Regions from separate parts of the Streptomyces sp. NPDC040622 genome, predicted to be linked through region 2. Evidence: predicted binding sites of a transcription regulator. Region 2 holds the regulator's gene; each other region holds the start of a gene.
What was found. The regulator HspR, encoded in region 2, represses chaperone genes until heat shock. The targets are predictions, from matches to a motif close to TTGAGNNNNNNNNNCTCAA.
Positions count from the first base shown of each region.

Region 1 (10,664 bases), on a different contig from region 2:
GCGAGGACTCCGGGGCGGCGGTGAAGCCGACCTGGTTGTTGATGACGATGTGGACCGTGCCGCCCGTGCGGTAGCCGCGCAGCTGCGACATGTTGAGCGTCTCGGCGACCACACCCTGGCCCGCGAAGGCCGCGTCACCGTGCAGGGCGACGGGCAGGACCGTGAAGTCCGTGCCGCCCTTGTTGATGATGTCCTGCTTGGCGCGGACGATGCCCTCGATGATCGGGTCGACCGTCTCCAGGTGGGACGGGTTCGCGGCCAGCGAGACCTTGATCTGCTCGCCGTCCAGGCCCGTGAAGGTGCCCTCGGCGCCCAGGTGGTACTTCACGTCGCCGGAGCCGTGCATGGACTTGGGGTCCATGTTGCCCTCGAACTCGCGGAAGATCTGGGCGTACGACTTGCCCACGATGTTCGCCAGGACGTTCAGGCGGCCGCGGTGGGCCATGCCGATGACGACCTCGTCCAGGCGCGACTCGGCGGCGCTGTCGAGCACGGCGTCGAGCAGCGGGATGACGGACTCGCCGCCCTCCAGGGAGAAGCGCTTCTGGCCGACGTACTTCGTCTGCAGGAACGTCTCGAAGGCCTCGGCGGAGTTCAGCCGGCGCAGGATGCGCAGCTGCTCCTCGCGCTCGGGCTTGGTGGCGTGGGTGCGCTCGATGCGGTCCTGCAGCCACTTGCGCTGCTTGGGGTCCTGGATGTGCATGAACTCGACGCCGGTGGTGCGGCAGTACGAGTCGCGCAGCACGCCGAGGACGTCGCGCAGCTTCATCATCGACTTGCCGGCGAAGCCGCCGACCGCGAACTCCCGCTCCAGGTCCCACAGGGTGAGGCCGTGCTCGGTGATGTCCAGGTCGGGGTGCTTGCGCTGCTTGTACTCCAGCGGGTCCGTGTCGGCCATGACGTGGCCGCGCACCCGGTAGGAGTGGATCAGCTCGAAGACGCGGGCGGCCTTCGTGACGTCGTCGTCGTGCGAGGCGTCGATGTCCTTGAGCCAGCGGACCGGCTCGTAGGGGATGCGCAGCGCCTTGAAGATCTCGTCGTAGAACTCGTTCTCGCCGAGCAGCAGGTTCGCGACGATCCGCAGGAACTCGCCGGAGGCGGCGCCCTGGATGACCCGGTGGTCGTAGGTCGACGTGAGCGTCATGACCTTCGAGATGCCGAGCTTGTTCAGGGTGTCCTGGGAGGTGCCCTGGAACTCCGCGGGGTAGTCCATGGAGCCGACGCCCATGATGACCGACTGGCCGGGCATCAGGCGCGGGACCGAGTGGACGGTGCCGAGGCCGCCGGGGTTGGTCAGGGAGACCGTGACCCCGGTGAAGTCGTCCATGCCGAGCTTGCCGTCGCGTGCGCGGCGGACGATGTCCTCGTAGGCCTGCCAGAACTCGAAGAAGTTCAGGGTCTCGGCCTTCTTGATGCCCGCGACGACCAGCTGGCGGTCGCCGTTGGGCTTCACCAGGTCGATGGCGAGGCCGAAGTTGATGTGCTCCGGCTTGACCAGGGTCGGCTTGCCGTCCTTCTCCACGAAGGAGTGGTTCATCGACGGCATGGCCTTGATGGCCTGCACCATCGCGTACCCGATGAGGTGCGTGAAGGAGATCTTCCCGCCGCGGGCGCGCTTGAGGTGGTTGTTGATGACGATGCGGTTGTCGAAGAGCAGCTTCACCGGGACCGCGCGGACCGACGTGGCCGTCGGGACCTCGATCGAGGCGTTCATGTTCTTCGCGACGGCGGCGGAGGGGCCGCGCAGCGTCACGTACTCGGGGCCTGCCGGGGCCTCGGTCGCCGGCTCCGCCTTCGCGGCGGGCTTGGCGGCCGCGGGCTTGGCCGCGGGCTTCGCGGCCGGGGCCGGGGCCGGAGCGGCCTCGGCGGGCTTCGCGGGAGCGGCCGGAGCCTGGGCCGCGGGCTTCGCCGGGGAGGCGGCGGGCGCGGCGGGTGCGGCGGGAGTGCTGGTGGACGCGGCCCCCGCGGCCGTGTCACCCGCCGGCTTCGCCGGGGCGGCGGGTACGGAAGCCCCGACTCCTGGCTTGTAGTCGGCGAAGAAGTCCCACCAGGCTCGGTCGACCGAATTCGGGTCCTGGAGGTACTGCTGATAGATCTCGTCGACGAGCCACTCATTGGGACCGAAGGCAGCAGCAGGGTCCTTGCCCTGCCCGTCTTGGTCGGTCGAGACGCTCGAGCTACTGGGGGACTGTGACGACACGGCGGTAACCGCCCTCTTCCGCTTCACAAGGTGATGGACAGCGGAAATAAAGGCTACGCCTCCCAGGCCGTGAGGTGCAGACCGGGCCCGGCATCCGTCGCGTAAGTCACACTGGATCAGTGGTTTCGGGGCGGTAAATGGCGGGAAACAAGCGAGGTTCTGCAACGCCAGATGGCCGCGCGGGTACGTCGGGGCGACGTCTACGCGCGGCGGCGGCTCCCGAGTGCCCCGAACAGGCACCCGTGAATCGCTTCCGCTTCGAACCCTACGTCAAGTTCACGCTTCGGGCAGGCCCGGAAGAGTGACCTGGATCCGGCAGCCGCGAGGGGATTCGGCCACCCCGATGTGACCGCCGTGCAGATCGACCGCCCAGCGCGCGATGGCCAGGCCGAGGCCCGTGCCGCCGTCGTTGCCCGAGCCCTTGCCGGGCGAGCCCGCGTGGCTGCCGCGGTTGAAGCGCTCGAAGACGCGGTGCCACTCCGACTCCGGGATGCCGGGGCCCTCGTCGAGGACCTCCAGGTCCAGGGACTCGGGGTAGGGGCCGCGCCGGGCCCGCACCGTCACGCGCCCGTGCGGCGGGCTGTGCTTGACCGCGTTGTCGATGAGGTTCGCCACGACCTGGTGGAGCCGCTCCGCGTCCGCGTGGGCCGTCAGCTCCGGGGGCGAGACGTCCAGGTGCAGATGGACGTCCGTACGCGTGTGGCTGCCGGAGCCCGACGCGATGCCCGCGCGCGCGGAGGCCACCATGTTGGCTTCCTTGAGGACGCCCGACAGATAGGGCCACACCTCGAAGCGGCGGGCCTTGAGCGGGACGACGCCGTTGTCCAGGCGGGAGAGGTCGAGCAGGGTCTCGACGAGCCTGCCGAGGCGCTCGGTCTGCTTCAGGGCGGTGCGCATCGTCTCGGGGTCGGCGGCCGACACGCCGTCGACGACGTTCTCCAGGACGGCGCGCAGGGCCGCGATGGGGGTGCGCAGCTCGTGCGAGACGTTGGCGACGAGCTCCTTGCGCTGGGTGTCCTGGGCCTCCAGGTCGTCGGCCATCGCGTTGATCGTGGACGCCACGTCGCCCAGCTCGTCGCGCCGGTCGGCGCCGCGCACCCGGCGCGTGTAGTCGCCGTGCGAGACGGCGCGGGCCACCGCGTTCATCTCGTCGAGCGGCGCGGTGAGGCCGTGCGCCACGAACTGGGTGATGAGGAGCGTCGCGATCACCGAGAACACGGTGATGAAGCGCAGCTCGGTCTCGGTCTCCATGGCCACCAGGAGCAGACCGGTGGTGATGAACACCGAGACGACCACGAGGGCGCCGAGCTTGGTCTTGATGGAGAACGGCCGCAGTTCTCCGAAGGGCCCGCTCATCGCGCGTCCGGCCGCACGAGGAGCCTCACGGGGTGGGGGTCTCCAGCGCGTACCCCACGCCGTGCACCGTGCGGATCCGCTCGGCCCCGATCTTCCGGCGCAGCGCCTTGATGTGGCTGTCGACGGTGCGGGTGCCGGACGCGTCGGCCCAGTCCCACACCTCGGCGAGCAACTGCTCCCGGGAGAGGACCGCCCGCGGGGTGTTGGCCAGGCAGACCAGGAGGTCGAACTCCGTGGGCGTCAGGTGGACGTCCTCGCTGCGCACCCGCACACGCCGCTGGGCGTGGTCGATCTCCAGCTCGCCCAGGCGCAGGATGCCGCTGCGGGGCGTGGTCGCGGCGAGCGCGGCCCGCTCGACGCGACGCAGCAGGACGTGCACGCGGGCCGCGAGCTCCCGCATGGAGAACGGCTTGGTCATGTAGTCGTCCGCGCCGACCCCGAGCCCGACCAGCATGTCCGTCTCGTCGTCACGCGCGGTGAGCATGAGGACCGGCACGGGCCGCTGGGCCTGTACCCGGCGGCACACCTCAAGGCCGTCGAAGCCCGGCAGCATGATGTCGAGAATCAGCAGGTCGGGCTGCCAGGCCTGGGCGGTGTCGACCGCGGACGGGCCGTCGCCCGCCGTTTGCACAACAAAACCCTCGGCCCGCAGCCGGGCGGCGATGGCGTCGACGATCGTCGGGTCGTCCTCGACCACCAGCACCCGGCGCTGAGCGCCCTGCGTCGCCGCCGCGGCGCCGTTCTGGGAGGTGTGTGTCTGCTCCATCGCCCGCCCCTGACACTGATCGCTTGTGTTCGGTCAGCAGAGTACGGGTCGCGAAGGCACCTCGGCTACGCAGCCCTTACGCCGAGATGGACCACGTCCGGGACGCCTCGGGCAACGGGGATCTCTTCCGCCCGTACCTGTTGGAACCCGGCATTCCGTAGAGCGTCGTCGAAAGCGGGCGAGGGCTTGGCGGACCACACGGCGAGCACTCCGCCGGGGTTCAGACGGGCTTTGCACGCGGCCAGACCCGCAGGCGAGTAAAGGGAGTTGTTGCCCTCCGTCACCGTCCAGTCGGGGCCGTTGTCGATGTCCAGACAGAGCGCGTCGTACGTCTCCGGGGCTTGCGAGAGATACGCGACGAGGTCCGTGTGAAGAATCTGCGCACGTGCGTCGGCGAGCGCGGATCCGGACAGCTCGGCGAGCGGGCCGCCGCGGTGCCAGTCGATGATCGCCTCCTCGCGCTCGACCACCGCGATGCGCCCCCAGCGGGGGTCGGCGGCGGCGTGCGCGAGGGAGAAGCCGACGCCGAGACCGCCGATGAGCAGGGCGGGATCCGGCCGGTCGTCGAGGGCGTCGCGGGCCGCGTCGACGAGCAGGCGCTCGGAGCGGCCGTCGGAGGTGTCCATCAGGAAACAGCCGTTGGCGATGATCTGCAGCAACTCACCGTGGCGCCGCAGGACGACCTCGCCGCATGGACCCTCGCGCCGGTCGAGGACGACGGGGGCGGTGGTGTGGGTGTGCATGGCGCCAGCCTAGGAGAGGTAGGAGGGGCGGGTCCCGGGGTAGGGAAGAGTTCTCCACGCAACGCAGCGGCGGCCCGAGAGGTTGCTGTGACCTGCGTCTCACGTGGCGCCGGTCATAGACAACGCCAGAAATAAGGGCAAAGGGTGGGCCGGGACGGAAGGAGCGCCTCACCGTGAATCGCAGTGGGCTGACGGCACCCGCCTCCGGCCGGCCGGAGGCGGACGAACGTGTCCTGAACGGCATCCCGGCCCAGTCCCCTTCGGGGGAGTCCCTGGGGGAGACCCGCGCACCGGCCGACGACGGCCCGTCAAGCGCGGCCGTCGCAGCGGAGGCTGACGCCGAATCCGGCACCGGAACCGAATCCGGAACCGAATCCGAATCCGGATCAGGAACCGAAGTCGGCACCGAATCCGGGACCGGAACCGCGAGGCGCCTGCGTCCCTGGCGCATCCTGCCCACGCCCACCGGCACGCCCTTCACCTTCGGGTACGCCCTCGTGCTCGCCGCCACCTCGCTCTTCACGCAGTACGCAGACCCGGACCTCGTCTCCTCGGTCCTGCGCGGATCCAGCACCGACGTGGCGCACCTCGCGCAGAGCCCCGTGCTCGTCCTGGTCGCCAGCGCCCTGTGGGTCGCGGGCGGCATCACCTCCCCGTACGCGATCGGGTTCCTGCTGGTCCTCACCGCACTGGAGCGCCGCATCGGCGGCGTGCGCACCGCCGGGGTCTTCCTGCTCGGCCACATCGTCGCCACCCTCGCCACGGAGGTCCCGGTCGGGCTCTCGGTGCTCGCGGGTCATCTGCCCGACAGTTCGCTGCACCGTCTCGACTACGGGATCAGCTTCGGGGTGGCCGCCAGCGTCGGCGCACTCGCGGGCCTCCTCACGCCGTGGCTGCGGTGGGCCGTCCTCGCAGGCTTCGGCTGGATGCTGCTCGACGACCTGATCGCGTTCACCGACCCCATGACGAACTGGGGCCACCTGCTCGCGCTGGTGATCGGTGTCTCCACCTGGCCCCTGCTCGGGCGTCCCCGCGCATCCCTCCGCTCGCGTGAGCCTCTGCGGTCTCCCACGGGGGCGCGTGAGCCTCTGCGGTCCCCCACGGCCGCGCGACGCGTCGGGCAGCGCCGGCCCTAGCCTCGGCGCTCGCCCTCCCGCACCGCGCTCGTCAGCGGCGCCTCCACGCGCCAGCCCACCGACTCGTACAGGGCACGGCCCTGTGCCGTCGCGCCCAGGACGCCGGTGTGGGCGCCGTGGTCCAGGGCCGCGTGCGCGAGCGCCCGCATCACCGTCGAGCCGAGGCCCTTGCGGCGGTGGGACGGGCTCGTCTCCACCTGGTCGGCGACCGCCGAGGCGCCGACGGGGGCGATCTGACCGCGGGCGGCGAAGTCGCCGGCCTCGGTGGTCACGAGCGCGCGGACCACACCGCCGCGCTCCCACGTGCGCAGGCGGTAGCCGTCCGGGACGGCGGGGGCCTCGGTGCGGCGCAGGGTGGTGGACATCAGATACGCCGGGTCGTCGACGCGCCAGCCGGGGCCGAGCCAGCGGGCGACCGTTCCCGGCTCCTCGAAGATCTTCAGCCAGACGCCGGGCGCCGTCGTCGCGCCCGCGACCTTGCGGACGGCCGCCTCGTCCGCCGTCGTGAAGACGTGCCGGGCCACCTGCTGGGGCTGTCCGACGTCGACCGTGCAGCCCCAGGGCTCGGCCACCGGCTCCGCCGCTCCCCGTGAGACGACCCAGCCCGCGACCCACGCCCGTACGACGTGGCTCGTGGCCTCGCCGGGACGTGTCCGTTCCGGTTCCCGCTGCTCCTGACGGCTCGACATGCTTCCTCCCCGACGCGTGCCCGGCACGTCGCGGCATGCCTCGCCGCGACCCGTACCGTAATAGCTGATCACGTTCAGGGGGTATTACGTCAACCCTTACCGGGGAAGCTCCCTGTGCACCGCCTCCGCCTCCACGATCGAGGGGAAGGCGTCGGTCGTCAGGATGCGCGTCAGGCGCAGCCCCGCGCCCACGAGGAGCCCGGCGAACTCGTCCTCCGTCCGTTCCCGGCCGTCGATGATCGCCGCCATCGCCACGTCGAGGGTCTTGCCGATGTGCGGTTCGTTGCCCGCGGGCAGGACGCAGTCGACGATCAGGAGGCGGGCGTCCGGGGCCATCACCGCGCGGCAGTTGCGCAGGATCCGCAGGCAGGCGTCGTCCGGCCAGTCGTGCAGGACGTGCTTGAGCACGTAGATGTCGCCGCCCTCGGGGACCTCCGTGAAGAAGTCCCCGGACTCCGCACGCCATCTGCCGCGCACCTCGTCGTCGCCCGCCAGGAGGTGGGTGCTCACCGCGGGCGCCTGGTCGAAGAGGACACCCGTCAGTCCGGGACGCCCGCGCAGGACCGCGCGCAGCAGCCCGCCGCGCCCGCCGCCGACGTCGACGACGGTGCCCTTCTCGGGAAAGGGGTACGTCCCCGCGATCACCGCGTCCACCGGGCCCGACATCGACGCCATGCCGCTGTCGAACAGCTCCCGCAGCGCGGGGTCCTCGGCCAGGTGCGCGAAGAACGGCTTCCCGAAGGCGCGCTCGAAGGACGGGCCCGCGGCGCGCACCGTCTCTTCCAGGCCCGCGGAGACGCGCTGGAACGTCGGGTCGGTGAGCATCAGGACCGCCCCGTGCAGCGAGTCCGGCGCATCGGTGCGCAGCGTGTTCCCGAGCGGCGTGAGGTGGAAGGCGCCCGCCCCGTCCTCGCGGAACAGGCCGCGCGTGGCGAGCCAGCGCAGGACGCGGCGGAGCTGTCCCGCGTCCGTGCCGGTGAGTTCGGCGAGCTGCCCGGCGGTGCGCGGTCCCGCCGTCAGGTGGTCGGCCACCCGGCAGCGCGCCACCGTGCGCAGCGCCGCCGACAAGAGGTGTCCCAGTGAGAGCTCCACGAGCTGTCCGGCCGCGTCCCGCACGCCGTCGGTGTCACCGTTCCCGGATGTGTCCACGATGGATGCCCTCCAGAGAGTCGGAGTGCCCACGGTCCCAAGGGGGCGGCCAGGAGGGAACGCCGACTCCGCGTCACGTGGCCGGAAACCGGCGCCGGGCCGACCGTGACCGGCCCCGGAGTACCGCTGTTTCCGGCGATCGCTCACAGCGAACAGGCCCCGGGGAACAACGCGGAGCTCACAAGCATTGAGCCGGTATAGCTCAACTTGAATGCCGAAGGGGAGATCATGTCTGCTGAGTCCGCCGCGAACGCGCCGCTCACCCTGCCCGTGCTGCCGCTCGACGACGAGGTCGTCCTGCCCGGCATGGTCGTGCCGTTCGACCTGTCCGACGCCGACGTGCGCGCCGCGGTGGAGGCCGCACAGGCCGCCGCGCGGTCCAGTGGCGACAGCAAGCCGAAGGTGCTTCTTGTTCCGCGCATCGACGGGACGTACGCCGCGACCGGCGTCCTCGGCACCGTCGAGCAGGTCGGGCGCCTCTCGGACGGCGACCCCGGCGCGCTCATCCGCGGCCGGAGCCGGGTGCGCATCGGCGCCGGCACGACCGGTCCGGGCGCCGCGCTGTGGGTCGAGGGCCTCAAGCTCGAGGACTCCGTGCCCGAGCCGCTGCCGGGCGCCGTCACCGAGCTCGTCAAGGAGTACAAGGCGCTGGCCACCAGCTGGCTGAAGAAGCGCGGCGCCTGGCAGGTCGTCGACCGCGTCACGCAGATCGACGACGTCTCCGCGCTCGCCGACAACAGCGGGTACTCGCCGTTCCTCACCACCCAGCAGAAGATCGAACTCCTGGAGACCGAGGACGCGGTCGCCCGCCTCAAGCTCGCCACCGAGCAGCTGCGCGAGCACCTCGCCGAGCAGGACGTCGCCGAGTCCATCGCCAAGGACGTCCAGGAGGGCGTGGACAAGCAGCAGCGCGAGTTCCTGCTCCGCCGCCAGCTGGACGCCGTGCGCAAGGAACTGCGCGAGATCAACGGCGACAGCAAGGACGCGGCCGAGGAGTCCGACGACTACCGGGCCCGCGTCGAGGCCGCCGACCTCCCCGAGAAGGTCCGCGAGGCCGCCCTCAAGGAGGTCGACAAGCTGGAGCGCTCCAGCGACCAGTCGCCCGAGGGCTCCTGGATCCGCACCTGGCTGGACACCGTCCTGGAACTGCCCTGGAACGAGATCACCGAGGACGAGTACGACATCAAGGGTGCCCAGCAGATCCTGGACGCCGAGCACTCCGGCCTCCAGGACGTGAAGGAGCGCATCACCGAGTACCTCGCGGTGCGCAAGCGCCGCTCCGACCGGGGCCTCGGGGTCGTCGGCGGCCGCCGCGGCGGTGCCGTGCTCGCCCTGGTCGGCCCGCCCGGCGTCGGCAAGACCTCGCTGGGCGAGTCCGTGGCGCACGCCATGGGCCGCAAGTTCGTGCGGGTCGCGCTCGGCGGCGTGCGCGACGAGGCGGAGATCCGCGGACACCGTCGTACGTACGTGGGTGCGTTGCCCGGACGCATCGTGCGGGCCATCAAGGAGGCCGGGTCCATGAACCCGGTCGTGCTCCTCGACGAGATCGACAAGGTCGGCTCGGACTTCCGCGGCGACCCCGCCGCCGCTCTCCTGGAAGTCCTCGACCCCGCGCAGAACCACACCTTCCGCGACCACTACCTGGAGGTCGAGCTCGACCTGAGCGACGTCGTCTTCCTCGCGACGGCGAACGTCCTCGAAGCCATCCCGGAGGCCCTGCTCGACCGCATGGAGCTCGTCCGCCTGGACGGCTACACCGAGGACGAGAAGGTCGTCATCGCCCGCGACCACCTGCTGCCGCGCCAGCTGGAGCGGGCCGGACTCGGCCAGGACGAGGTGACGCTCGACGAGAGCGCGCTGCGCAAGCTCGCCGGCGAGTACACCCGCGAGGCGGGCGTGCGCAACCTGGAGCGGTCCGTCGCACGGCTGCTCCGCAAGGTCGCCGCCCAGCACGAACTGGGTGACAGGGAGCTGCCGTTCACCGTCACCGACGAGGACCTGCGGGGCCTGATCGGGCGGCCGCACCACGTGCCCGAGTCCGCTCAGGACCCGGCCGAGCGCCGAACGGCGGTGCCGGGCGTGGCCACCGGGCTCGCGGTCACCGGCGCGGGCGGCGACGTGCTCTTCGTGGAGGCCTCGCTCGCCGACCCGGAGACCGGCGCCTCCGGGCTCACGCTCACCGGTCAGCTCGGCGACGTCATGAAGGAGTCGGCGCAGATCGCGCTGAGCTTCCTGCGCTCGCGCGGCGCCGAACTGGAACTGCCCGTCGGCGACCTGAAGGACCGCGGCGTGCACATCCACTTCCCGGCGGGCGCGGTGCCCAAGGACGGGCCGAGCGCGGGTGTCACGCTCACGACCGCCCTCGCCTCGCTGCTCAGCGGGCGGCTCGTCCGCACGGACGTGGCGATGACCGGTGAGATCTCGCTGACCGGCCGGGTCCTGCCGATCGGCGGAGTCAAGCAGAAGCTGCTGGCCGCGCACCGCGCCGGGATCACCACGGTGATCATCCCGAAGCGGAACGAGGCCGACCTCGACGACGTCCCGGCCGAGGTCCTGGAGAAGCTCGACGTGCACGCGGTCACCGATGTGCGCCAGGTGCTCGAACTCGCCCTCACCGAGGCCGAG
Region 1 covers NZ_JBVIXD010000013.1:49,171-59,834, forward strand. The annotation lists gene ACZ592_RS33115 (multifunctional oxoglutarate decarboxylase/oxoglutarate dehydrogenase thiamine pyrophosphate-binding subunit/dihydrolipoyllysine-residue succinyltransferase subunit) at 1-2,200, opposite strand, end outside; gene ACZ592_RS33120 (sensor histidine kinase) at 2,477-3,556, opposite strand; gene ACZ592_RS33125 (response regulator transcription factor) at 3,582-4,322, opposite strand; gene ACZ592_RS33130 (spermidine synthase family protein) at 4,388-5,065, opposite strand; gene ACZ592_RS33135 (rhomboid-like protein) at 5,239-6,201, shown strand; gene ACZ592_RS33140 (GNAT family N-acetyltransferase) at 6,198-6,890, opposite strand; gene ACZ592_RS33145 (methyltransferase) at 6,987-8,039, opposite strand; gene lon (endopeptidase La) at 8,268-10,664, shown strand, end outside.
Region 1: a site for HspR is predicted at 8,227-8,245, ahead of lon (endopeptidase La). Genes of this name have one in related genera too.

Region 2 (10,664 bases):
ACGGCCACGTCGACGAGGCGATAGCCCGCCGTCTCGGCATGAACGTCCGCACCTGCCGCGCCCACATAGCCAAGATCGCCGCGGCCCTCGGCAGCGGCAGCCGCGCCCAGCTCGGCTACCTCATCGCCCAGTCGGGCATCCTCGACCACGACCGGCCGAGGTGACGTCGGCGTGACACGCCTCGCGGCGGACACGACCCCATTGAAGCGCTGAAGCGCTGACGCGCTGACTCGCTGACTCGCTGAAGCGCTGACTCGCTGAAGCGCTGACGCGCTGACGCGCTGACGCGCTGACGCGCTGACGCGCTGCGCTGCCCCGCTGCCCCACTCCTCCAGCCGACGCACTGCCCCCAGTACGGCCGGTTCCGACCCCTCGCGGAAGGCGTCGTCGGCACGGCCGCGCCGTCGGGACCCCGGCCGGCCGGCGGCCGAGGGGGAAACGCGCATCCGCGAAGACTCCGCCCGGGTCGCCGGGAGACACCCGCCGGACGGACCGTGTGCCACCACCGTCCCGGACGGGGCACGGCGCCGCGGGCCGCGCCGACGGAACGAGCAGGCGCCGGCGCGCCCCGGAACGCGCCCGTCATCCGCTCCGACGGCACCGGACACCCGGGCATCTGGCGGAATCTCTTCGCGCGGGCAAGCACTCCCGGCCGGGCCCTGGCGTAGGCGCACCCCCTGCCGACGCGTGACGCGCCATCGCCGTTCTCCGTACGCACCCTCTTGAACCGGCCCACAAGAAGTGGACACTTCAATCACAGGCTGTACTCCGACCCGCATCCCCCCGGCCTAGAGTCTCGGCTCTTCGACCCACCGGGAGGGGGGAGCCACCCATGACCCGACCCCACGTGCCCCACACGGCCGCGGAGCTCTGTGACGCGGACTCCGCCATCAGCCTCGTGCGGGGACTTCCGCAGATCGAGGACGCGATAGAGCGGGCGATCTCCGCCACCTCCCGCGAAGTGCTCACCGTTCAGCCGGGCGGTGTCCGGCCTCCCGAGGCCCTGGAGCGGACCCGCCCGCGCGAGCAGGCGGTCCTGTCCCGCGGAGGGCGCATGCGCACCCTTTACCAGCACACAACACGCCATTCCCTGCCCGCACTCGCCCACTTCGAGCAACTCCACGGAGACATCGAGGCGCGCACGCTCGACGAGGTCACCGACCGGCTCCTCGTCTTCGACCGGACCGTCGCGTTCATCCCGGCCGTCAAGGACCACACCGCCGCCCTGGAGATACGCCAGCCCGCCCTCGTCGACTACCTCGCCACGACCTTCGAACGGCTGTGGCGACTCGCCGTCCCCATGTATCCGCTGACGTCACAGCTGCCCTCCGAGAACGGCATCACCACCCGCCAGCGCGCCATCGCCGGCCTCCTCACCGAAGGCCTCACCGACGCCGAGGTGGCCACCCGCCTCGGCATGAACATCCGCACCGCCCGTGTCCACATCGCCAAGCTCGCCGCCACCCTCGGCAGCCACAGCCGCGCCCAGCTCGGCTACCTCATCGGCCAGTCGGGCATCGTCGGCCAGAGGGCCGCTGACGTCGGCGGCGACAGGGCGGGACAGCCGGAACAGGACAGGTAGAAGCAGCCGTCCAGAAGCAGACACTTCAACTACGGCATCCGGCCCGCTCCCTGCCCGCCTGCATAGAATCGCGACGCTTCAACCAGGCAGGAGGGGGCTCGCATGGCCACGAAGCACTTACCGCACGCCGTCGAAGAGCTCTGCGAGGCGGGACTGTCCGTCTACGCCCGGGCCCTGCGCCAAGGCCGGATCCCGGGCAGCGAGGCCGAACCGGCGCCCTGTCTCGTGGACCTGGGACTGCTGCGGCCCGGCCGCGACGACCCGGGGTGGCTGCACCCCACCGATCCCGCCGTCGCCCTGCCCCGCCTGCTGCGGACCATGGAGGACCGCGTCGACGACCAGCGCTCGCGCGAGGCCAGGATCAGCGAGGCTTTCGAGCCATTCCTCTCTCTCGACGCACAGCTCGCCATCGAGATCGAGGGCCCCGCCATCACCGTCCTCGACGGGATCGACCGCATCAACTCGGCCATCGACCGCGCCATGAGCGAGGTCACGGACGAGTTCCTCGCCGTCCAGCCCGGCGGCACGCGTCCCCCGGAGACCTTGGCCGAGGTCTTCCCCCGGGACCAGGCGATCCTCACCCGCGGCTGCCGGATGCGCACGCTCTACCAGCACACAACGCGCCATTCTCTGCCCGTGCTCGCCTACTTCGAACAGCTCGACGGCGACACCGAGGCCCGCACGCTGGACGAGGTCACCGACCGGCTCTTCGTCTTCGACCGGACCGTCGCGTTCATCCCGGCGAGCAAGGACCGCAGCATCGCCCTGGAGCTGCGCCACCCCGCCCTCGTCGAGTACTTCGCCACCACCTTCTGGCGCCTGTGGCGCCTGGCCACCCCCATGTGGCCGCAAGCCGCCCCACAGCCCGCCGAGGGTGGCATCACCGCACGTCAACGCGCCATCGCCGGCCTCCTCATCGAAGGCCTCACCGACGCCGAAGTGGCGGACCGCCTCGGCATGAACATCCGCACGGCCCGCGTCCACATCGCCAAACTCGCCGCGACCCTGGGCAGCAACAGCCGGGCCCAACTCGGCTATCTCATCGGCCAGTCAGGAATCCTGGAACACGAGCAGGATTAGTTCCGCAGCGACAATCCGACTCCTCCCCTATTCCCCTCCCCGATTCACGGCTGCCCCGTGAACGAGGGCGGGAAAGGCCTCCGCGGCAAGTCACCCACTCTCATGGCTGCCACAGCAGCTCCGCCTGCGGGAGCCATCGCCCCCGAGCCCAGGAAATCCACGCATACCGTGTCTCCTTCACGCCACCGCGTCCTGACAGCATCAGCCACGGTCATCACCGGCGCCGTACTCGGATTCTCCGCGCCCGCGCTCGCCCACGCCGGCAATTCGGCGGGCCAAGTGGCGCACCTCGTCCTGGCAGGCGGATGGCTCTGGGGAGCGCTGCCCTTCGTCATCGGACTCACCAGGAGGTCCAGGGCGGAGGCGGTCGCCCTGGGGGCCGTCGGGTTGGTCACCGCGGTGGTCGCGTACTACCTGACGAAGCTGGTCGACGGCGAGTACGTCACCGCGGATCTCGGCGATGCGTCGGGCGGCACGACACAGGTCGACTGGGCCGGCTATCTCTCGAAGACAGCCTTCTGGGGAATCGCCGCTTCTTTCCTCGGACCGCTGTTGGGATGGGCCGGGCACTTCGCCCGGAACCCCGGGCTCCGCGGGCTGCCTTTCCGGCTGCTCATTCCGGTCGTGGCGATGGTCGAAACGACGCAGCGCCTGCGGCTCGAATCCCCCCTGCACGAGGCGCCCGCCGGCACGACATGGACCGTCATCCGCATCGCGGCCCTCGCCTGCGCGGCGCTTCTCGTGGGCAGCGCGCTGTGGAACCGGCGGGACCGTACGCGGAGGAGGAGTGGCACGGGCGGTACGGGTGGCACGCGGAGTACCGGCCCTCAGACCCCGACCCCCTCCACCCACTCCCGCAACAGTTCCTCCCGGTCCGCCGCCCGCGGCGACCCGCCCGCGTGACGCCGGCCCCAGTCGGACATCGCCGTCAGGGTGGTCAGGAGGGTGCCCGCGCCCTCGGTCAGGCGGGACAGGAGTGCGCGGGAAAGGTCGTACTCCGTGCGGGAGTAGCCGATCGCCGCCGCGGTGTACGCCGTCAGCTCCCTCTCCTCGCCGTCCGCGTCCGTGATCCGCACCGTCATCATCGGCGCCTCGTCGCCCGCCGCCGAGGCCACCGTGAGGACCATGTCGACCACCGCGCCCACGTGCCGTTTCAGGGTCTTCAGCGGGACGTCGTCGACGGTGAGGCCGTAGACGTCCTCCCACGGCCACATGCCGGACTGGAGGTCGCCGAGCGCGAGGACTCCCTCCGGGGTCAGCCGTACTCCCGAGGAGCCCACGGCCGGCTTCGCGCCCACGTACACATCGCCCTCGGCGATCCAGAACAGCCCCACCATGGCCATGGTCAGCTCCACTCCCCGTCATCCACAGACCCGCACCCGTACACAGCGAAAGAGGGCCGGGAGGTGACAACCTCCCGGCCCTCCATCAGGGTACGAAACCTACTGCTCCGTCGATCTCTTCGGTCGCCAGACGACCAACGCGCTCGCCTGCTGCACGTCCTGGTAGGGGACGAGGTCGCGGCGGTACGAGGCGTGCACCGCCGCTTCACGTTGCTGCATGGCGGTGGCGGCACCCTCCACGGCAGCGGAGAGCTCCGCGACCCGCGACTGCAGCGCCGTGACCTGGTTCTCCAGCTCGATGATGCGCTTGATGCCGGCGAGGTTGATGCCCTCCTCCTGCGACAACTGCTGCACGGTGCGCAGCAGTTCGATGTCGCGGGCGGAGTAGCGGCGGCCGCGGCCCGCGGTGCGGTCCGGGGAGACCAGGCCCAGGCGGTCGTACTGGCGCAGGGTCTGAGGGTGGAGGCCGCTCAGCTGGGCCGCCACCGAAATGACGTACACCGGTGTCTCGTCGGTGAGTTGGTACGGATTGCGACGATGGCCGACCCTGTCCATGGGGTCACGCTCCCTTCGCGGCCTGGAACAGTTCTGCCCGCGGATCGTCCTCCGCAGTCGCCTTGCGGTACGACTCCAGGGCTTCCTTCGCCGCGTCCGACAGAGACGTCGGGACCGACACCTCCACCGTCACCAGCAGATCGCCCCGGCTGCCGTCCTTGCGGACCGCTCCCTTGCCGCGGGCCCGCATAGTACGCCCGTTCGGCGTGCCTGCGGGCAGTTTCAGCGTGACCGGCGGGCCGCCCAGGGTGGGCACCTTGACCTCGCCGCCCAGCGTGGCCTCGGGGTACGTCACCGGCACCGTGACCGTGAGGTTGTCGCCCTTGCGGGCGAAGACCGGGTGGGTGTCGACGTGCACGACCACGTAGAGATCACCCGCCGGGCCGCCGCGCTCGCCGGGAGCGCCCTTGCCGCGCAGGCGGATGCGCTGCCCGTCCGAGACGCCGGCCGGGATCCGCACCTGCATCGTCCGGGACGACTTGGCGCGACCGCTGCCGCCGCACACGTCGCAGGGGTCCTGGGCGATGAGCCCGCGGCCCTTGCAGTCCATGCACGGGTCGGTGAGGGAGAACCCTCCGCCGCCGCCCCGCGAGACCTGGCCCGTGCCGACGCAGGTCGGGCACACGCGCGGCGTGCCGTTCTTGTCGCCGGTGCCGGAACAGATCTTGCAGGGCGCCTGGGAGGACATGCGCAACGGCACCGTCGCGCCGTCCACCGCCTCCGTGAAGCTCAGCGTGACCTCGGACTCGATGTCCTGGCCGCGCCTCGGCTGCGTGCGCGCGCCGGCTCCGGCACCCGCACCGCCGCGGTTGAACAGGCCCCCGAAGACGTCACCGAGGCCGCCCCCGAAGCCGCCGCCGGCCGCTCCACCGCCACCCGGCGCGTTGCCTCCGAAGAGGTCGCCCAGGTCGAAGTTGAACGAGCCGCCGCCGCCTCCGGGGCCCTGCCGGAATCCGCCGTTGCCGAAGAGGGCACGCGCTTCGTCGTACTCCTTGCGCTTCTTGGGGTCGCCGAGGACGTCGTTCGCCTCGGAGACCTCCTTGAAGCGCTCCTCCGCCTTGGGATTGCCCTTGTTGGCGTCCGGGTGGTTCTCGCGGGCGAGCTTCCGGTACGCCTTCTTGATCTCGGCTTCGGTGGCGTCCTTGGGGACGCCGAGGACCTTGTAGTAGTCCTTCTCAATGAAGTCCTTGGTGCTCATCCCCGACGTCCCTCCTCACTCATGTCGTGACCGTCAGCCCTCGTCCGGGCCACCGGTCTCCTTCTTCTCGTCGGCCGCGTCCGGGGAGGCGTCGGTTCCCTCTGCCTCCGCGGCGCCTTCGCCCTTGACCGTCTGCGCGCCCGGCTGCGGCTCGGCCACGGCCACCCGCGCGGGGCGGATGGTGCGCTCGCCGATCCGATACCCCGGCTGCAGGATCGCGACGCAGGTCGTCTCGGTGACGTCCGGCGCGTACGAGTGCATCAGGGCCTCGTGGATCGTCGGGTCGAAGGGCTCGCCCTCCTTGCCGAACTGCTGCAGGCCCAGCTTGGCGACGACGGTCTCCAGCGACTCGGCGACCGACTTGAAGCCGCCCACCAGCTCGCCGTGCTCGCGCGCGCGGCCGACGTCGTCGAGGGTCGGGAGGAGCTCGGAGAGGAGGTTCGCCGAGGCGATCTCCTTCACCGTCACCTTGTCCCGCTCCACCCGGCGGCGGTAGTTCTGGTACTCGGCCTGGAGCCGCTGGAGGTCCGCGGTGCGCTCGTTGAGCGCGGTGCGCACCTGGTCCAGCTGGGCGGTCAGGCCCACGTCCTGTGCGGACGTCTTGCTTGCTGCGTCCCCGGCCGGGGCCGCCGGGCCCTCCTCGGTGGAGGGCTCGGCGGCCTTCGGCGCCGCGTCATCAGGGGTGGCGCCGGAGGGGACGTCAGGCTTCTCGGCGTTCTCGCCGAAGCCCGGGGTCTCCTCGGTCATCAGGCGGCGCCGCCCTTCGCGTCACCGGGCTTCTCGTCGTCGACGATCTCGGCGTCGACGACGTCGTCGTCGGCCTTGGGCTGCTCGTCACCGGGAGCGGCACCCTCGGCGCCACCCGCGGCCTGCGCGCCCTGGGCGTCGGCGTACATGGCCTGGCCCAGCTTCTGCGAGACGGCGGCGACCTTCTCGGTGGCGGTGCGGATCTCGGCCGTGTCCTCGCCCTTGAGCTTCTCCTTCAGCTCGGTGACGGCTTCCTCGACCTCGGTCTTCACATCGCCGGGGACCTTGTCCTCGTTGTCCTTGAGGAACTTCTCGGTCTGGTAGACGAGCTGCTCGCCCTGGTTGCGGGACTCGGCGGCCTCGCGGCGGGCGTGGTCCTCGTCCGCGTACTTCTCGGCCTCTTCGCGCATCCGGTTGACCTCGTCCTTCGGCAGCGAGGAGCCACCGGTGACGGTCATCTTCTGCTCCTTGCCCGTGCCGAGGTCCTTCGCGGTCACGTGCATGATGCCGTTGGCGTCGATGTCGAAGGCGACCTCGATCTGCGGGACACCGCGCGGGGCCGGCGGCAGGCCCGTGAGCTCGAACATCCCGAGCTTCTTGTTGTACGCCGCGATCTCGCGCTCGCCCTGGTAGACCTGGATCTGGACGGACGGCTGGTTGTCCTCGGCCGTCGTGAAGATCTCCGAGCGCTTGGTCGGGATCGTGGTGTTGCGCTCGATGAGCTTGGTCATGATCCCTCCCTTGGTCTCGATGCCGAGGGACAGCGGGGTGACGTCGAGGAGCAGGACGTCCTTGACCTCGCCCTTGAGGACACCGGCCTGCAGGGCGGCGCCGATGGCGACGACCTCGTCCGGGTTCACGCCCTTGTTGGCGTCCTGGCCGCCGGTCAGCTCCTTGACGAGCTCCGCGACGGCGGGCATGCGGGTGGAGCCACCGACGAGAACGACGTGGTCGATCTCGGAGAGCTGGATGCCCGCGTCCTTGATGACGTTGTGGAACGGCGTCTTGCAGCGCTCCAGGAGGTCGGACGTGAGCTGCTGGAACTGGGCGCGCGTGAGCTTCTCGTCCAGGTGCAGCGGGCCCTCGGCGGACGCCGTGATGTAGGGCAGGTTGATCGTGGTCTCCGTGGAGGAGGACAGCTCGATCTTGGCCTTCTCGGCCGCCTCGCGCAGGCGCTGGAGCGCCATCTTGTCCTTGGAGAGGTCCACGCCGTGGCCGTTGTTGAACTGCTTGACCAGGTAGTCGACGACGCGCTGGTCCCAGTCGTCACCACCGAGGTGGTTGTCGCCGTTCGTGGCCTTCACCTCGACGACGCCGTCGCCGATCTCCAGGAGGGACACGTCGAAGGTGCCGCCACCGAGGTCGAAGACGAGGATCGTCTGGTCGTCCTTGTCGAGGCCGTACGCCAGGGCGGCGGCGGTCGGCTCGTTGACGATGCGCAGGACGTTCAGGCCCGCGATCTCGCCGGCCTCCTTGGTGGCCTGGCGCTCGGAGTCGTTGAAGTACGCGGGGACGGTGATGACCGCGTCGGCCACCTTCTCGCCCAGGTACGACTCCGCGTCGCGCTTCAGCTTCTGCAGGATGAACGCCGAGATCTGCTGGGGGTTGAACCCCTTGTCGTCGATGTCCACCTTCCAGTCGGTGCCCATGTGGCGCTTGACCGACCGGATGGTCCTGTCGACGTTGGTGACCGCCTGGCGCTTGGCGACCTCGCCGACGAGCACCTCGCCGTTCTTCGCGAAGGCGACGACGGACGGCGTGGTCCTGGCACCCTCGGCGTTGGTGATGACGGTGGGCTCGCCGCCTTCGAGAACGCTGACGACGGAGTTAGTCGTGCCCAGGTCGATGCCGACCGCACGTGCCATTTCGATTCCTCCAGAGGTACTTCTTGAGTGGATCTGACTCAAGGATGCATGGTCGCTTCGCCGGAGTCAACAGAGCTGAGTCGAGGGGGCTCAACTCTTATCCCGCACTTACGCGCAATGCGGGCTTCCGCGGCCCCTCGTTCACCTGCGGGTTCGCCGTGGCCGGTCGCGCAGTTCCCCGTGCCCCTGGAGAACCGGGCGACACCACCTGCCCGGCAAGGGTTGCCTGAGCGACGCAGATCACCGCCCTGCTGGCTACAGTGCGGCTGAGTAAGTGGGTAGTCTCAGACGGACTGCATAAGTTACCGCTTAGTAATAGTTCGCCTCGCAGGCCCGAGGAGCCCCCAAATGCAACTCGCCGCGATCATCGTGTCGCTGGTCCTAATCGCGGTCGGCGTCGCGCTGTTCGGCCGTGCCATCCTGCAGATCTACCAGTTCGTGCGGCTCGGTCAGCCCGTGCCCGCCGGCCTCAGGACCGACAACCCCGTCCAGCGCACCCTCACCGTGGTCAAGGAGTTCCTCGGCCACACGCGCATGAACCGGTGGGGCATCGTCGGCTTCGCGCACTGGTTCGTGGCGGTGGGCTTCTTCTCACTGCTGCTGACGATCGTCAACGCCTTCGGCCAGCTCTTCAAGGCCGACTGGATCCTGCCGATCATCGGTGACTGGGCGCCGTACAACATCTTCGTCGAGTTCATCGGCACGATGACCGTGCTCGGCATCCTCACGCTGATCGTCATCCGGCAGCTGAACCGCCCCGGCAAGCCGGGGCGCAAGTCCCGCTTCGCGGGCTCCAAGACCGGCCAGGCGTACTTCGTCGAGACCGTCATCCTCATCGTCGGCGTCTGCATCTTCACGCTGCACGCCCTGGAGGGCGCCCAGCACCACGTCGACGGCTACGAGGCCTCGTTCTTCATCTCGTACCCCTTCGTGTCCTGGTTCGAGGGGATGGACCTCTCCACCCTGCAGACCCTCACGTACTTCTTCGCCGGGCTGAAGATCGCGACCTCCTTCATCTGGATGATCGTCGTCTCCCTGAACACCAACATGGGCGTCGCCTGGCACCGCTTCCTCGCCTTCCCGAACATCTGGTTCAAGCGCGAGGCGAGTGGCGGCACGACGCTGGGCGAGCTGCAGCCGATGACCTCCGGCGGCGAGCCGATCGACTGGGAGGACCCGGCCGAGGACGCCGTCTTCGGTGTCTCCCAGGTCGAGCAGTTCAGCTGGAAGGGCCTCCTCGACTTCTCCACCTGCACCGAGTGCGGGCGCTGCCAGTCGCAGTGCCCCGCCTGGAACACCGGCAAGCCGCTCTCCCCCAAGCTCCTGATCATGTCGCTGCGCGACCACGCGCACGCCAAGGCGCCGTACCTGCTCGCGGGCGGCGGCAAGGACATGGAGGGCAACGAGAAGGCGACCGAGGAGCAGCTGAAGGACGTGCCCGCGGCCGCCCTCGCGGAGGCCGAGCGCCCGCTGATCGGGACCGCCGAGGAGAACGGCGTCATCGACCCGGACGTCCTGTGGTCCTGCACCTCCTGCGGTGCCTGCGTCGAGCAGTGCCCGGTCGACATCGAGCACATCGACCACATCGTCGACATGCGCCGCTACCAGGTGATGATCGAGTCCGCGTTCCCGTCCGAGGCGGGCACGATGCTCAAGAACCTGGAGAAGAAGGGCAACCCCTGGGGCCTTGCCAAGAAGCAGCGCCTGGAGTGGACGAAGGAAGTCGACTTCGAGGTGCCGGTCGTCGGCAAGGACATCGAGGACCTCACCGAGGTCGAGTACCTCTACTGGGTCGGCTGTGCCGGCGCCCTGGAGGACCGGGCCAAGAAGACCACCAAGGCGTTCTCGGAGCTCCTGCACATGGCGGGCGTCAAGTTCGCGATCATGGGCGGCGACGAGAAGTGCACCGGTGACTCGGCCCGCCGCCTCGGCAACGAGCCGCTGTTCCAGCAGCTCGGCCAGGAGAACGTCATGGCGCTGAACATGGCGTTCGGCGAGGACCTCGACGACGACGGCAAGGTCACGCCCGAGTCGGCCAAGCCGAGGACGGCGAAGAAGATCGTCGCCACCTGCCCGCACTGCCTCAACACCCTGGGCAACGAGTACCCGCAGCTCGGCGGCGACTACGAGGTCATCCACCACACCCAGCTGCTCCAGCACCTGATCGACGAGGGCAAGCTGATCCCGGTGACCCCGGTCGAGGGCCTGATCACCTACCACGACCCCTGCTACCTGGGCCGTCACAACAAGATCTACACGCCCCCGCGCGAGATCATGGACAAGGTCCCGGGCCT
Region 2 covers NZ_JBVIXD010000003.1:336,942-347,605, forward strand. The annotation lists gene ACZ592_RS09950 (helix-turn-helix transcriptional regulator) at 1-164, shown strand, start outside; gene ACZ592_RS09955 (helix-turn-helix transcriptional regulator) at 833-1,582, shown strand; gene ACZ592_RS09960 (helix-turn-helix transcriptional regulator) at 1,685-2,662, shown strand; gene ACZ592_RS09965 (DUF6518 family protein) at 2,831-3,565, shown strand; gene ACZ592_RS09970 (hypothetical protein) at 3,490-4,017, opposite strand; gene ACZ592_RS09975 (heat shock protein transcriptional repressor HspR) at 4,105-4,560, opposite strand; gene dnaJ (molecular chaperone DnaJ) at 4,565-5,758, opposite strand; gene grpE (nucleotide exchange factor GrpE) at 5,792-6,505, opposite strand; gene dnaK (molecular chaperone DnaK) at 6,505-8,370, opposite strand; gene ACZ592_RS09995 ((Fe-S)-binding protein) at 8,719-10,664, shown strand, end outside.

Region 3 (10,664 bases), on a different contig from region 2:
AACTCAAGGCGGGCACGCTGAAGTTCGCCTGCGAGGACCCGGACGCCCCCGAGAATTGGCCGCGCGTCCTGACGCTGTGGCGGGCCAACCTGCTCGGCTCGTCCGCGAAGGGCGCCGAGTACTTCACCAAGCACCTGCTCGGCACGCACTCCTCGCTGCGGGCCGAGGAGGCGGCGCCCGAGGAGCGTCCCTCGACGGTGACGTGGCGGGAGGAGGCGCCGGAGGGCAAGCTCGACCTGCTCGTCTCCCTCGACTTCCGCCAGACCTCCTCCACGCTGCTCTCCGACGTCGTCCTGCCCGCGGCCACCTGGTACGAGAAGCACGACCTGTCCACCACGGACATGCACCCCTACGTGCACTCCTTCACCCCGGCCGTCGACCCGCCGTGGCAGGCCCGCACCGACTTCGACACGTTCCGCGCGATCGCGGACCGCCTCAGCGAGCTGTCGGTGGACCACCTGGGCGTGCGCAAGGACGTCGTCGCCACGGCGCTGCAGCACGACACCCCGGGCGAGACGGCGCAGCCCGGCGGGGTCGTCCTGGACTGGCGCAAGGGCGAGTGCGAGGCGGTGCCGGGCAAGACGATGCCGGGGCTGACGGTCGTGGAGCGCGACTACACGGCGATCGGCGCGAAGTTCGCCTCGCTGGGTCCGCTGGTGGAGAAGCTGGGGCTGCCGGTGAAGGGCATCTCCTTCCACCCCGACCAGGAGGTCGAGGAGCTGCGCGAGCGCAACGGCGTCGTGCGCGGCGGACCCGCGGACGGCCGTCCCGCCCTGGACACCGCGATCAAGGCCGCCAACACGATCCTCGCCCTGTCCGGCACCACGAACGGCCGCCTGGCCACCCAGGGCTTCCACACCCTTGAGGCCCGCACGGGGCAGGAGATGGCGCACCTGGCGGCCGAGCACGAGGGCAAGCGCATCACGTACGCGGACACGCAGGCCGCGCCCGTCCCGGTGATCACCTCGCCGGAGTGGAGCGGCAGCGAGTCCGGCGGGCGGCGGTACACCGCGTTCACGCTCAACACCGAGCACCTCAAGCCCTGGCACACGCTCACCGGCCGCCAGCACTTCTTCATCGACCACGACTGGATGCACGAGCTGGGCGAGGCGATGCCCGTGTACCGGCCGCCGCTGGACATGAACCGCCTCTTCGGGGAACCGCGGCTCGGTCCGGACGGCGAGAAGGAGGTGACGGTCCGCTATCTCACGCCGCACAACAAGTGGTCGATCCACTCCGAGTACCAGGACAACCTCTTCATGCTGTCCCTCTCGCGCGGCGGCCAGTGCATCTGGATGGCGCCGCAGGACGCGGAGGCGATCGGTGTGCGGGACAACGACTGGATCGAGGCGGTGAACCGCAACGGCGTGGTGGTGGCCCGCGCGATCGTCTCGCACCGCATGCCGGCCGGCACGGTCTTCATGCACCACGCGCAGGAACGCACGGTGAACGTCCCCAAGGCGGAGACCAACGGCCGCCGCGGCGGCATCCACAACTCGCTGACCCGGCTGATCCTCAAGCCGTCCCATCTCATCGGCGGTTACGCGCAGTTGTCGTGGGCGTTCAACTACCTCGGTCCGACGGGCAACCAGCGCGACGAGGTGACGGTCATCCGCCGCAGGTCGCAGAAGGTGGAGTACTGACATGCGCGTCATGGCTCAGATCGCGATGGTGATGAACCTCGACAAGTGCATCGGGTGCCACACCTGCTCGGTCACCTGCAAGCAGGCGTGGACCAACCGCGACGGCATGGAGTACGTCTGGTTCAACAACGTCGAGACCCGCCCCGGGCAGGGCTATCCGCGCCGCTACGAGGACCAGGAGAAGTGGCGCGGCGGCTGGGAGCTGAACAAGCGGGGCGCCCTGAAGCTGAAGAACGGCGGCCGCGTCAAGTCGCTCCTGGGGATCTTCTCCAACCCCAAGCTGCCGGAGATCAAGGACTACTACGAGCCCTGGACGTACGAGTACAAGAACCTCACCGACGCCCCGCTCGGCGACGACTATCCGGTGGCCGAGCCGCGCTCCCTGATCAGCGGCAAGCCGATGAAGATCGAGTGGTCCTCGAACTGGGACGACAACCTCGGCGGCGCCACCGAGTACGGCGACCTCGACCCGATGGTCGCCAAGACCCGTCAACAGGCGGCCGACAAGGTGAAGTTCGCCTTCGAGCAGACCTTCATGTTCTATCTGCCCCGCATCTGCGAGCACTGCCTGAACCCGGCGTGCGTGGCGTCCTGTCCGTCCGGCGCGATGTACAAGCGCGAGGAGGACGGCATCGTCCTCGTCGACCAGGACCACTGCAGGGGCTGGCGCAAGTGCGTGACCGGCTGCCCGTACAAGAAGGTCTACTTCAACCACCGCACCGGCAAGGCCGAGAAGTGCACGATGTGCTACCCGCGCGTCGAGGTGGGCCTGCCGACCGTCTGCTCGGAGACGTGCGTGGGCCGGCTGCGCTATCTCGGCGTGATCCTTTACGACGCCGACAAGGTGACCGCGGCGGCCTCCGAGCCCGACGAACACAAGCTGTACGAGGCCCAGTTGGGCGTCTTCCTCGACCCGGAGGATCCCGAGGTGCGGCGCGCGGCCGAGCGCGACGGCATCTCGCACGAGTGGGTCGAGGCGGCCCGCCGCTCCCCCGTGCACGCCCTGATCAGCACGTACAAGGTGGCACTCCCCCTGCACCCGGAGTACCGCACGATGCCGATGGTCTGGTACATCCCGCCGCTCTCCCCCGTGGTGGACGCGCTGACGGAGACCGGGCACGACGGCGAGGACCTCGGCAACCTCTTCGGCGCGATCGACTCGCTGCGCATCCCCCTGGAGTACCTCGCGGAGATCTTCACGGCGGGCGACGTCGGCCCCGTACGGTCCTCCCTGGAGAAGCTCGCCGCGATGCGGGCGCACATGCGGGCCATCAACCTCGGTGAGCGGCCCGACGACGCGGTCGCGGAGTCGGTGGGGATGTCGGGCGCGCGGATCGAGGAGATGTACCGGCTGCTCGCCATCGCCAAGTACGAGGACCGGTACGTCATCCCGACCGCGGCCGTCGCGGACGCGCAGCGCCTGGAGGAGTCGGCGCTCCCCGACTCCTGCAGCCTCGACTACGAGGACGGTCCGGGCATGGGCGGCGACGGGCCGTTCGGCCAGGACTCGGGCCGCAAGCAGCTGCCGCTGGTGACCATCGAGAACTTCCACGCCCTGCGGGCCCGGCAGACCGCCGACGAGCAGCCCAGCGCGGCCGAGGAGGCCCACGCGGCCAAGGAGGGCGACCAGTGACACGGCACGCGGTGCTGTACCAGGCGGCGGCGCTCTGCCTGGCCTATCCGGACGACGAGTTCCGCGCACGGCTGCCGCTCCTGAAGGCCGCCGCCCCCGCGGGCCTCGACGGCTTCCTCGCCCACGCGGAGACGGCCGACCCGCGCGAACTCGCCGCGCACTACGTCCAGGTCTTCGACTTCAAGAACCGGCACAGCCTCTATCTGAGCTGGTGGCGGGACGGCGACACCCGGCGGCGCGGCATGGCCCTGGTGCGGTTCAAGGAGGTCTACCGGGAGCACGGCCTGGAGTTCTCCGGCGAGGAGCTGCCCGACTTCCTGCCCGCGGTCCTCGAGTTCTCCGCGCACGCGGGCCCGGTGCTCCTCCAGGAGCACCGCAGCGGTCTTGAGCTGCTGCGCATCTCGCTGGCCGACTTCGGCACGCCGTACGCGGCGGTCCTGGAGGCGGTGTGCGCGACGCTGCCGGGCCCCTCGCCCAAGGACCGCGCCGAGGCACAGGCGCTGGCCCGGTCCGGGCCGCCGCGCGAGGACGTCGGACTTCAGCCCTTCGCACTCATCGGGGAGCGGGAATCGTGAAAACGCTGCTGTGGGGCGTACTCCCCTACGTCGCCTTCGTCCTGCTCGTCGCGGGCACCCTCTGGCGCTACCGCTACGACAAGTTCGGCTGGACGACGCGTTCCTCCCAGGTCTACGAGTCCAAGCTCCTCAACATCGCCTCACCGATGTTCCACTACGGCATCCTCTTCGTGCTCGTGGGCCACCTGGTCGGGCTGTTCCTGCCCGAGTCGTGGACGGACAAGGTGGGCCTGAGCGAGCACACGTACCACCTGTTCTCGCTGTACGGGGGCACGGCGGCCGGGGTGCTGCTCGTCCTCGGCATCCTCCTGCTGCTCTACCGGCGGCGGACCAACACGCCGGTGTTCCGCGCCACGACCGCCAACGACAAACTGATGTACCTGGTGCTGTTCGGGGCGATCGTGCTCGGCATGGTGGCCAAGCTGACGCACGCGTCCGGCGACGGCTACAACTACCGCGAGTCCATCGCCCCGTGGGCCCGCAGCCTCTTCACGCTCCAGCCGGACATCGACCGGATGGCGGGCGTGCCGGTGCTGTACGAGATCCACGCGGTGGTGGGGATGGCGCTCATCGCGCTGGTGCCGTTCACCCGGCTCGTCCACATGTTCAGCGCCCCGGTCCAGTACCTGTTCCGGCCGTACGTCGTCTACCGCGGGCGGGACCCCGAGCGGGTGGGGTCGCGGCCGGACCGGCGGGGCTGGGAGCGGACGGGGTCGTGAGACCCCGCCCGCACCGCGGGCCGGTGGAGCCGCCCGCGCCGCGCCGCGGGCGGCCTACGCGGTGCCGCCCTTCCGGCCCTGATCCGTTCCCCCGTCCGTCCCCCGGTCCGCGCCCCTGTCGTCCTCGTCCACGATCTCCGCGTCCACCACGCCCTCCTCCGTGGTGGCTCCCGGCGCCGACTGTTCCTGCGCGGCGCCGCCGGAGTTCGCGTACATGGCCTGGCCCATCTTCTGGCTCACCGTGGCCAGTTTCTCCGCGCCGGCGCGCAGGGCCGCCGTGTCCTCCGCCCGGTTCCTGAGGGTCTCCTTCAGCTCGGCGGCCGCCGCCTCGACTTCGGTCCGGGTGTCCGCGGGGACCCGCTCCCCGTTCTCGCGCAGGAACTTCTCGGTCTGGTGGACGAGCTGCTCGGCCTGGTTGCGGGTCTCGGCGGCCTCCCGGCGCCTGCGGTCCTCCTCCGCGTGCTCCTCGGCATCGCGCACCATGCGGTTGATGTCGTCCTTGGGCAGCGCGGAGCCGCCGGTCACCGTCATGCGCTGCTCGCGCCCGGTGGCCTCGTCCTTCGCCGAGACGTGCATGATGCCGTTGGCGTCGATGTCGAAGGTGACCTCGATCTTGGGGACGCCGCGCGGGGCGGGCGGCAGGCCCGTCAGGTCGAAGACGCCGAGCTTCTTGTTGTACGCGGCGATCTCCCGCTCGCCCTGGAAGACCTGGATGCCGACCGAGGGCTGGTTGTCCTCGGCGGTGGAGAAGGTCTCCGAACGCCGGGTGGGGATGGTGGTGTTGCGCTCGATGAGCTTGGTCATGATGCCGCCCTTGGTCTCGATGCCGAGGGACAGCGGCGTCACGTCCAGGAGGAGGACGTCCTTGACGTCGCCGCGGATCACGCCGGCCTGCAGGGCCGCGCCGAGCGCCACGACCTCGTCGGGGTTGACGCCCTTGTGCGGGTCCTTGCCGGTGAGCTCCCTGACCAGGTCCGACACCGCGGGCATCCGCGTGGAGCCGCCCACCAGGATCACGTGGTCCACGGCGGCGAGCTTGACGCCCGCGTCCTTGACGGCCTGGTGGAAGGGCGCCTTGCAGCGGTCGAGCAAGTCGGCGGTCAGCTCCTGGAACTGAGCGCGGGTCAGCTTCTCGGCGAGGTGCAGCGGGCCCTCCGCCGACGCGGTGATGTAGGGCAGGTTGATGTCCGTCTCACTCGACGAGGACAGCTCGATCTTCGCCTTCTCGGCGCCCTCGCGCAGGCGCTGGAGCGCCATCTTGTCCTTGCCGAGGTCCACACCGTGGCCGTTCTTGAACTGCCGCACCAGGTGCTCGACGATGCGCTGGTCCCAGTCGTCGCCGCCGAGCTGGGTGTCGCCGTTGGTGGCCTTCACCTCGATGACGCCCTCGCCCATCTCCAGGAGCGAGACGTCGAAGGTGCCGCCGCCGAGGTCGAAGACGAGGACGGTCTGGTCGTCACCTTTGTCGAGGCCGTAGGCGAGGGCGGCCGCCGTGGGTTCGTTGACGATGCGCAGGACCTTGAGCCCGGCGATCTCGCCTGCCTCCTTGGTGGCCTGGCGCTGGGTGTCGTCGAAGTACGCGGGCACGGTGACCACCGCGTCGGTGACGTCCTCGCCCAGATAGGACTCGGCATCGCGCTTGAGCTTCTGCAGGACGCGCGCGGACAGCTCCTGCGCGGTGTAGCGGGTGCCGTCCACGGCCCCGCTCTCCGGGAAGCGCCACCCGCCGTCGCCCATGTGCCGTTTGACGGAGCGTGCCGTGCGCTCCACGTTGGTGACCGCCTGCCGCTTGGCGACCTCGCCCACCAGGACGTCGCCGTTCTTGGCGAAGGCGACGACGGAGGGGGTGGTGCGCGCACCCTCCGCGTTGGCGACGACGGTGGGCTCACCGCCCTCCAGCACGGCCACCACTGAGTTCGTCGTCCCGAGATCGATCCCGACCGCACGTGCCATGGTCCAGTCCCTTCCGCCGCGAGCCCACGTCCCCCGAATCCAGGTCTACTCCGTTCCCCATCACAAAACTTGAGCGGGCCGTTGTCAATGCCACGCGTGACAATGCCGCCACCCCGACAGGGGCGGCGGCATCGTCAACAGGGGCCGGGTCAGGCCAGCTTGGCCGAAAGCGTGATGGTCGTGCCCGACAGGGCCTGACTCACCGGGCAGTTGGCCTTGGCGTCCTCGGCGGCCGACACGAAGGCGGCCTCGTCGAGACCCGGCACGGAGCCCTCGACGGTGAGGTGGATGCCGGTGATGCCGGTGCCGGGCTGGAAGGTCACGTCGGCGGAGGTCGTCAGCCGGGTGGGCGGGGTGCCCGCGCCCGTCAGGCCGTGCGACAGCGCCATGGAGAAGCAGCTGGAGTGCGCGGCGGCGATCAGCTCCTCCGGGCTGGTCTTGCCGTTCGCCTCCTCCGAGCGGGACGGCCAGGACACCGCCTGCTCCCCGATGCCGGAGGAGTCGAAGGTGACGGTTCCCGAGCCCTCCGTCAGAGAGCCTTCCCAGACCGTGTGCGCGGAGCGCGTGGTTGCCACGATGCAGTTCCCTTCAGTGCGGTTCCGTGATCGGAAGATGCGTGGGCACCATCCGATCACACTCCGGATGAAAACGGGCCGCGCGGGGCCAGGCGAGGCCCCGGAGGTGTTCGAGCGGGGAACGCAGGTGCGCGTCGCCCGAAACGAACACGTTGTGCGCGGCGCCGTGCCACAGGGGCCGCTGAGGTGCGGGAACAGGCACGTGGCAGGGGCCCTATGGCCGGAATGGCAACTGGGCAAGGTGCCCCCGCGGTGACACTTTGAGGCCCCCTCGCGCACAGAACGAGGAGATCCTCTCAGGGGGTATGGCCATGCGCATCAACTACTCGGACCACGGTCCGTCACCGCTCGAGCCGGAGAAGCCCGGCGCGGCGGGCGACCGGGACTCGACCTTCGGCTGGTGGGGTGCCTTCAGCATCCAGAAGTTCGTCAACCAGGCGACGCTCTACCACACGCACGAGGACGCCACCGGCTGGCTCGCGTACCTCCAGCAGTTCTACGACCGCAACTTCTGGTTCGCCGACGGCGGCGCCCAGGTGTGGGCGTACGAGGAGACGTACGACAACTGGCAGGACCGCTACGGCATGGACGCGGTCGTGGCCGTGTACCACTCGGGCCACGGGGGCATGGACGGCAACGGCGTGTTCTTCGCGCCGCTCGGGGCCGCCTGGGACGGCCGCAGCGACGCCGTCTCCAACCGGATGGCGCTCGGCAACGAGAAGGCGAACTACGTCTTCTGGTCGACCTGCGACTCGCTCAAGGTCACCGGCGGCCACTCACCGATCCGCACCTGGGCCGGGCCCAACATCGGCTTCCGGATGATCTTCGGCTTCGAGACGGTCAGCATCGACAGCGGCGACTACGGCAAGAAGTTCTGGGAGAAGTGGCGGGCCGGGCAGACGTACTGCGACGCGTGGCTGAACGCCAGCTGGGACATCTACCACGGTCAGGCGCCCTCGGTGTGCGCCGTCGGCTCCACCCAGGCCGAGGCCACCAACCGCCTCAACACCGAGCGGAACTTCTACCGCGAGCACGTGCCGGACAACTGGTACGCGTGGCGCTGGTACTACGCCCGCTCCGGCATCCGCGAGCCGCTCACCCAGCTCCCGGGGCCGCAGCAGATCGTCCAGCTGGCGCCGCGCGACCCGAGCGCGGAGCTGAGCAGGCTCGGGCAGCTGGCCGACTTCCCGTCGGCGGCGCTGCAGGAGGTGCAGGTCGACCGGCTCGGCGTGCTCAACGCGACGTCCGGCGACCGCATCATCTCCACCGCCCCGCAGGGCGTGCGCTGGGTCAGGCTCGCCGAGCCCAACCACCGCAACACCCAGCAGCTCTCCACCGACCGGGCCATCGAGACGGCACGCACGGTCGCCCAGCAGTACGCCGAGGGCGCCGAGCTCGTCATCGACAGCGTGCACGACCTGATGCAGAACTCCGGGACCAAGGACGGCTCCGAGGTCGGCCGCCCGGTGTCGCTGCAGACGCACGTGACGTTCCGCCAGGTCTTCGACGGCATTCCCGTCATCACGCCGGGCCGCGGCCTGATCCGCATCGGCCTGGACAACGACGGCACGCCCGTCCAGGCGCAGATCGCCACCCGCGCGGCCACCGGCACCACCCGTGAGCCGAGCACCGAGGTCTCACCGCCTCCGCCCAAGGGCGGCAAGGCGACGGCCGCGCCGCTGGAGCGCGACCCGCGCAAGGCGCTCGACGCGGCGCAGAAGAGGCTGCTCGCCCACCTCGACGCGGTCACCGCCGGCGAGAGCGCACAGGGCGCCGCGGCGTCGCGCACGGCCGAGGTCACGGATGTCCCCGGCACCTTCGAGGTCGGCTACGAGATGGAGGGCAACGAGGCCTACCCGGCCGCCCGCAAGCTGATCGAGATCGGCGCGAAGGACAGCATGTTCAAGACACGCCGCTGGGTCGTCGCGCCGCTGGCGCGGTAGACCCGCCCGCCGGTTCCGCAGGGGACCGGTCAGTCGTGCACGGTGGCGGCCCGCTGCTTGCGGGCCGCCATCCACGCGTACACGAGGACGCCCACGAAGAGGAACAGCACGCCCTGGTAGACGGCCGCGTACCCGGACCCGGCGACCAGCCACATGGAGAACGCGAACGCGGCGCCCGCGAGGACCGCGTCCCGCACCAGCCGGCCCCGGTGCACGCGCTCGCGCTGCCCGGAGACCAGGAAGTAGATCTGCGCGGCGGTGGCGAGCAGATAGGGCACGGTCGCCGTGAACGTGGTGATCAGGACGAGGGACTCGAAGACGCCGCCGGAGCCCGCCGTGTAGTTGTAGACGGTCAGCAGCGAGGCGAGGACGACGGTCACCAGCACGCCGACGGTCGGCACGCCGCGCTTCTTCTTCCCGAACGCGCTCGGGAAGAGCCCGTCCTGGGCGGCCGCGTACGGCGTCTGCGCGCTGAGCAGCGTCCAGCCGTTGAGGGCGCCGACCATCGAGATCAGCGCGGCGAAGGCGACCGCGGTGCCGCCCCAGGAGCCGCCGAACATCACGTCGACGGCATCCGAGAAGGGCGCGGTGGACGCGACCAGCTTGTCGTGCGCGACCGTGCCGAAGACGGCGACCGTGCCCAGCAGGTAGACGAGGGCGGCGCCGAGGGTGCCGAGGATGGTGGCGCGCCCGACGTTGCGCCGGGGATCGCGCACCTCGCCCGCGCTGACGGCGGCGGACTCGACGCCCAGGTAGGAGAAGAGCAGGATCGCGGCGGCGGCCGAGACGGCCCCCAGCGGACTGTCGTCGCTCGCCCGGAACGGCCCGAGGTTGGCGCTGTCGAAGAAGAAGAGACCGCCGACCGCGACGAGCAGCAGCGGCAGGAACTTCAGCACGGTGGCCACCAGTTGCACGGCTCCGACGTACCGCGTGCCCGCGAAGTTCGCGAGCGCGGGCAGGAGTTGCAGGACCAGTGCGGCCAGGCACGCCGTCCACTTGTGGTCGTTGACCGGCATCAGGACGTCGAGGTACCCGACGGCGGCGACGGCCAGCGCCGCGTTGGACACCCAGGTGGTGATCCAGTACGACCAGGCGGCGAGGAAGCCCGCGAAGTCGCCGAAGGCCGCCCGGGCGTAGACGTAGGGGCCACCGGTGCGCGGGTCGCGCTCGGCGAGCCGGCCGAAGACGAGCGCGAGGGCGATGGCGCCGGCGGACAGGACGCCGAAGGCGACGAGGCTGATGGTGCCGAACGGGGCGACGGAGGCGGGGAGGAGGAAGATGCCGCCGCCGATGATGTTCCCCATCACGAGGCAGGTGGCGACCGGGAGGCCGAACCGCCGGGCGTGCCTGCTCTGCGACGACGGCTGGGTTTCCTGGCCGGGGCCCGGAGCCGACGGTTCCACGGTTCCGGTGTCGTGCATGGGGTGGTGCGCCTCTCGTCGTGCCCGGCGCCCGGGATCGCCGGGCGGAGAACATGGTCGGGTACGGGGGACGCTGCTCCAAATCAGTGCGTTTTGTCCTGCGCGGCGCGGTCGGGGGCCGCAAAAGCTGTGCCGTGCGAGGCGTCGAACAGGGAATCGTCCACCGGCACGGCCACGGGAATCTCCGGGCCCGCCGCCACCG
Region 3 covers NZ_JBVIXD010000004.1:614,465-625,128, forward strand. The annotation lists gene ACZ592_RS14375 (nitrate reductase subunit alpha) at 1-1,643, shown strand, start outside; gene narH (nitrate reductase subunit beta) at 1,645-3,276, shown strand; gene narJ (nitrate reductase molybdenum cofactor assembly chaperone) at 3,273-3,851, shown strand; gene narI (respiratory nitrate reductase subunit gamma) at 3,848-4,570, shown strand; gene dnaK (molecular chaperone DnaK) at 4,625-6,523, opposite strand; gene ACZ592_RS14400 (OsmC family protein) at 6,673-7,098, opposite strand; gene ACZ592_RS14405 (DUF6345 domain-containing protein) at 7,410-9,041, shown strand; gene ACZ592_RS14410 (amino acid permease) at 9,071-10,462, opposite strand; gene ACZ592_RS14415 (alkaline phosphatase family protein) at 10,546-10,664, opposite strand, start outside.
Region 3: a site for HspR is predicted at 6,593-6,611, ahead of dnaK (molecular chaperone DnaK). Genes of this name have one in related genera too.